2 regions of the Chitinophaga pinensis DSM 2588 genome follow, and region 1 is predicted to be linked to the other one. Evidence: riboswitches for the same ligand, from Rfam matches in the RefSeq annotation. Region 1 holds a riboswitch; the other holds the start of a gene.
The links. Region 1 has a riboswitch for S-adenosylmethionine ahead of CPIN_RS19805 (trans-sulfuration enzyme family protein). Riboswitches for the same ligand answer to the same signal wherever they lie in the genome.
Positions count from the first base shown of each region.

Region 2: another riboswitch for S-adenosylmethionine. It lies ahead of CPIN_RS09855 (trans-sulfuration enzyme family protein); the one in region 1 lies ahead of CPIN_RS19805 (trans-sulfuration enzyme family protein).

Region 1 covers NC_013132.1:4,957,352-4,960,527, reverse strand. Annotated here, with positions in the region: gene CPIN_RS19810 (amidohydrolase family protein) at 1-283, opposite strand, end outside; gene CPIN_RS19805 (trans-sulfuration enzyme family protein) at 331-1,503, opposite strand; SAM riboswitch class I at 1,668-1,778, opposite strand; gene CPIN_RS19800 (NAD-dependent epimerase/dehydratase family protein) at 1,837-2,796, opposite strand; gene CPIN_RS19795 (TetR/AcrR family transcriptional regulator) at 2,895-3,176, shown strand, end outside.
Region 2 covers NC_013132.1:2,393,851-2,397,026, forward strand. Annotated here, with positions in the region: gene CPIN_RS09850 (homoserine dehydrogenase) at 1-512, opposite strand, end outside; gene CPIN_RS09855 (trans-sulfuration enzyme family protein) at 662-1,840, opposite strand; SAM riboswitch class I at 1,997-2,116, opposite strand; gene CPIN_RS36470 (DUF2851 family protein) at 2,260-3,176, shown strand, end outside.

The sequences.
Region 1 (3,176 bases):
CTTTCAGCAGACCAAGATGACTGTGCGCATCTACCATCAGCGGCATGATCGTTTTACCGCTGCCGTTGATCTCTTCCGCGCCTTTTGTGGGATAATTGGTGCCGGCAGGTAATATGGCCGCGATAGTATCGTCTTTTATCAGCAGACTGACATGGGAACGGGCGGCTCCCCCGCTCCCGTCAATCAAGGTAACATCTTTAATTATTACGGCAGTGTTGTCCTGTGCATTAATATGGAAACATACAGCGGAAAGGCAAACACCTAGAAACATCGGTTTTAACATAGTTAACAATTTGCAGTTTGAGCATTCCAGAACTGCAAACTACGAAACTATAAACTTAAAACAGACCCGGTCGCCTGCTGAATTTTATGAAAGGCAAGATCAAGGTCTGAAAGGAGATCGGCCGGCTCCTCCAGTCCGACGGACAAACGGATCAGACTATCCGCTACCCCGGCGGCTCTACGGGTCTCATCAGGGATAGATTTATGGGTCATACCCGCAGGATGACATAACAAACTTTTAATACCTCCAAGGCTCTCCGCCAGCTTGAAATACTGTGTGCTGGTCACAAATGCCAGTGCCGCTGCCTGGGTATCATCTTTCAGGGTAAACGAAACAATACCGCCAAAGCCCTTGGATTGGCGCTTCGCAATTTCATGTCCGGGATGTGTTTTCAGACCCGGATAGAATACCTTATCTACCAGCGGATGCGCCGCCAGATACTCTGCAATAACCTGCGCATTACTGCAATGCTGTCTTACACGCAGATGCAGTGTCTCTATCCCACGAATCAACAGAAAACTGTCAAAAGGAGAAAGGATCGCGCCACAGGCATTCTGATAAAACTTAATCTCCGCGCCCAGTTCAGGTGTCCTTGTTACAACTACACCGGCAATCAGATCACTGTGTCCGCCAAGGTATTTGGTTGCACTATGAATAACAATGTCTGCACCCAGATTCAAGGGCTGTTGTAATACCGGTGAAGCAAAGGTATTGTCCACGCAGAACAGGCATTTATTTGCAGCTGCAATCTTCGCGATAGCAGCGATGTCAGATATCTTTAAAGTCGGATTGGTCGGGGTTTCCAGCCATATCAGTTTTGTCTTTGGCGTGATCGCATTGAATACCGCCTGCACATCAGAAGTATCTACATAAGTCACCTTAATGCCGAACTTCTGATACACCTTATTGAATAACCGGAATGCGCCTCCATAAATGTCATCCACGGCCACAATTTCATCTCCGTATTGCAACAGTTTCAGAATGGCGTCAATAGCCGCCAGACCGCTTGAAAACGCAATCCCGGTAGCGCCGTCTTCCAGCTGAGCTACAATCTTTTCAAGGGTTTCACGGGTTGGATTGTTCGTACGGGCATAATCATAACCTTTGTTGACGCCGGGTGCCTCCTGCACAAAGGTGGATGTCTGGTAAATAGGTACTGCGATAGCGCCGGTCTGAGGATCTACGGGAATGGAATGGATCAGTTGTGTGATTGTGCTCATCTCTTGTGTTTTTGAGTTTGATGAAAATTGTTGATTAAACAGGTCCTCGGCAGGAACTTATCAGAGATGACAGATAGAAAACAGGAAGGTCTTAAAATAAAAAAACTCACCTGGTAGCCAGGTGAGTTGAATATATTTTGATTAAAATATCGATCAAACCTACTGACTTATCTTTCCCGCTATGCGGGCTGGATGTAGCACCTTTCCGGTTTGGTGGTTCCGGATGGTTGCTAAGGCTTCACAGGGCCATTTCCCTCTGCCTTTCTTGATAAGAATCTTAAAGAACTGATGCAAAGATATAGATGGATATCTTATATCTCCAAATTTATTTTTCTAAGCTTTGGTCTTTTTTACAATTGCCGCTATACCATCTTCGTAAGAAGTAGGCGTGAAATTAAAATGCTTTTCAAACTTCGTACTATCGAAAATGTAAGGATGTGTTGTCTGATACATCATCTCATGCAACTCCGCAATCGTAGTATTGAAAAAGCCTGCCAGCTTGATCATAAAGGTACCCAGCTTCATATACTTCGGCTTCGTATGTAATGCTGCTGCAACCATTTCCACATATTCCTTCCCGTTAGGTGCAGGGTTCTTCGTCGGCAGATGCCATACCTGGTTATACGTCGAAGGATCTGACGCCAGCAGATACAACGCCTTACCTGCATCAGGTGTATACGTGTAACTATGTGTTACATGATCATTCCCCAGCCAGTTCGCTGTCTGACCTTTCGCCAGCTTATCTATCACCATCATATTGAGAATACCGGTAGTATCTGCACCCGGTCCATAGAAATCTGCCGCCCTGGCAATCGTTGCCGTCAGCCTTCCTTCTTTTACCCTATCCATGATCTTCCCCGCAATCAATGCCCTCACCTCCCCTTTTTTACTACGCGGATTGAAAGGCGTGTCCTCCGTCATCTTTCCATCTACCAATCCATACATATATACATTGTCAAAAAAGATCAGTGGAATGCCCCCCTCACTACACGCATGGATCACATTCTGGATGATCTTCGGCCAGGCCTCCTGCCATAGTTTATGGTTATAGGTAAGACCCACCACTAAAAAAACGACAGAAGAACCACTGATAGCTCTCCGGGTCTGTAACGGATCTGTTATATCAGCCGCCATCACACTTGCTCCGTCTACCGCCTGTACCTTTCGGCTCACCAGGCGTACCTGCTTCCCATTTTCTAACAATACGGATGTTAACTCCTTCGCGATAATTCCACCGGCTCCTAAAATTGTATAAATCCCTGATTCTGATACGTTTGATGCTGTGCTGCTCATAAAGGCGTCTTTGTTTTATAAGATAGTGACGTAAAACTATTGAAAATATTTTATTTTCTAAACAGTGTTTAGTAAGTTTGCATCGTAAAGATATTAACATGGGTATTAGTGATCGTAAGGAAAGGGAAAAGCAGGAGATGCGTAAACTGATCATCGGCACCGCGATGGACATGTTCATCCATGATGGATATGAAAAGACCTCTATCAGGAACATAGCTGAAAAGATAGAATATAGCCCTGCCACCATTTACCTCTATTATAAAGACAAGGACGAACTGTTGTACGAAGTACAGGGAGAAGCCTTTGGAGAATTATACAAAGCCTTCGAAAAAGAAGCCACCTCCACCGATCCGTTGGAAAAGCTGGAACAATTGCTCCAC
Region 2 (3,176 bases), 2.6 Mb from region 1:
GTTTCAAAACTCAGGTTCTCTTCAAATATCTTGGTGAGGATGTAGTTGGTAGAACCGTTGCAGATCCCTTCAACTGCATTCAGCAGGTCGTTATCATAGTATTCTTCCAGGTTACGGATGATGGGAATACTTGCGCAGCTGGATGCTTCGTACAGGAACGGTACTTTGTTTTCTACCTGCAGCTGATACAGTGCAGGCAGGTTTTCTGCGATCATACGTTTGCTGGCGCTTACTACAGCTTTACCATTACGCAGCGCAGTGCTTACTATTTCGAATGCAGCATCTGTTTCATTGATCAGTTCTACTACAACATCAATGGTTGGATCATTGAGGATTTCATTTTTGTCTGTAGTAAAATAACTTGCGTCGATAGGACGAGGCTTGTTAGGATCTTTAATACATATCTTTTTGATACGGGCATTGATACCTTTCGTTCTGTTTAGTACCTCGTATAATCCTTGTCCCACACAACCAAATCCGAAAATGCCTAAATTGATGATTTTGTTTTCCATGTTCTATACTTAGTGCTTACTTCCATTTTAATGCAGCAGGTTGATAAAATTGTGCTGCGTTATGTTGAAAAAAGTTTATTGTAAATAGTTGTTCCCTGCGTGCTGCTGATGTTCCCTGCAGAGTTGATATATCCTTTAGCAGGAGTCGTTTATTGCAGCACGGTCATTTGTTTTCCGGCAGGCAGGTTCAATTTGTCGAGTGCCTGTTTAAGATCGTTGATCAGATCTTCCGCGTCTTCGATACCGACTGACAGACGGATACAGGAGTCTGGTAAACCTGATTTTTTACGGAATTCTTCCGGAATGTTCCGGTGTGTCATGGTAGTCGGATGATCGAGCATACTTTTTACACCACCGAAGCTTTCTGCGAGTTTAAAGAGTTTGGTTGCATTCACTACACGGATCGCATTTTTGATATTGTCATTCTTCAGGGAGAAGCTGACTAATGCGCCATATTGTTTTTGCTGTTTGCGTGCGATATGATGATTCTTGTGTGTGCTCAGGCCGGGATAGAACACTTTATCTACTGCAGGATGTGCAGCCAGCCAGGTGGCGATTGCCATGGCATTGCTGCATTGTTTATCCAGCCGGAGGCTCAGTGTTTCGATACCTCTGATGGTGAGCCAGGCTTCGAAAGGACTGAGGATACTACCGGAAATATTCTGATTAAAGCGTAGCTGATCGGCCAGCGATTTTGAATTGACTACTACGAGTCCTGCGATGACGTCAGTATGTCCTGCGAGATATTTGGTAGCGCTGTGGATAATGATATCTGCGCCCAGCGGCATTGGTTGTTGCAGCAGGGGGGTACAGAGGGTATTATCCACCACCAGCAGGATGTTATGCTGTTTGGCAATTTTGCTGATGGATTTAATATCGGAGATGCGTAATGTCGGATTGGTGGGCGATTCCAGCCAGATCATTTTCGTATTGGGCGTGATAGCTGCCAGTACTTTGTCTGTATTGCTGGTGTCGACGAAATTAGCTTTGATACCGAAGCGTTCAAACATGTGCTGGAACATCTGGAAGATGCCTCCGTAGGTATCTTCTACGGCCATGATTTCGTCACCGGTTTTCAGGAGTTTCATCACAGCGTCAATCGCTGCCATACCGCTGGCGAAAGCGAAACCTGCATGTCCTTCTTCCAGGCTGCATATCAGGTTTTCCAGCACTTTACGGGTAGGATTGTTGGCACGGGAGAACTCAAAACCCTTATTGATCCCGGGAGACTCCTGCACGAAGGTGGAAGTCTGGTAGATGGGGACGGAGATGGCGCCAGTCAACTCATCCACCGGGATGCTATGCAATAATTGAGTAGCTATTTTCAATCTTCAAAGTAATTATACTGTTATTAAACCCTGGTTGGCACACGCACAAACAGACATTCATTCGGTCATATAACTACCAGAACGGGCATAAAAAAAGCCCTTCCGATGTTGGAAGAGCCTTCAAGTATTTTATTACAGTGAATTTCAATCTCTGCCAACTTATCTTCCCTCGGTTATCGTATAACCGGGGCCGGAATTAGCACCTTTCCCTACATTTCTGCAGGTTGGTTGCTAAGGCATCGCAGGGCCAAGTCCCTCCGCCTTTCTGGATAAGTCATGTGTAAGAACTGGGTGCAAAGTTAAGGGTACTTTCATCAAATTTCCAAATGGCTGTATTTTTAATTTTTTTGACACACCTTTTTTTTTATTAATTTGATATACCTTATCTGACTTTTAATTATTCTGTTAACCAACCAATTATGACCATTGTACCTGTTGATCCGATCATGTCGGAGGAGCTATTCCAGCATATCTGGCAATTCCGTTTATTTACGCAATCGGGGCTATGCACCCTGGAGGGAGATGCTATTCAGATAGATCATCCCGGGCAACTGAACCGTCATGCGGGACCTGATTTTACCGCTGCGCGCATCCGCATCGGCCATACCTTATGGGTGGGGAATGTGGAACTTCACCTGAAAACGTCTGACTGGTTCCGGCATGGGCATCAGTATAACCTGCAATACCGGAATGTTGTGCTCCATATCGTTTTTGAGCATGATATAACAGGTGCACACACACATGGTATTCCCATTCTTGAATTGCGGCACTGTATTCCGAAGTTATTATTACAGCGTTATGAATGGTTGCGGCAATCGCAGGCTTTTGTGCCCTGTGCAGGATCAGTGGCCGAAGTGCCTTCACTGGTATGGACGGGATGGAAAGACCGCTTGTTGATAGAACGGCTGGAACAACGGGCGGATGTCATGAAAGCCTGGCTATTGCAAACACAGTATGACTGGGAAGAGGTGTGTTACCGTGCTTTGGCCAGGGGGGCGGGTATGCCGGTAAATGGGGAGACCTTCCTGGAACTGGCCAGGTCATTACCCTACAAAATGTTGTTGCGTCATCAGCATGACTTGCTGCAACTGGAAGCTTTGTTATTTGGCCAGGCGGGTATGCTGAAAGGGGAGATCAGGGATTTTGCAGCCGATGAATGGACGTTGAGGGGAGCGGAGATGGAACGGGAGGGGAAGAAGGGATGGCGTTCAGGTGGAGATGAGGTGGACTTGATCCGGGGAGACATTGCAGATCAGGCAGTTATAGGAGATGGAAAAGTGCAGAAGACACCGGATAATTATATGACGTATCTGCAACAGGAATATGCATATCTGCG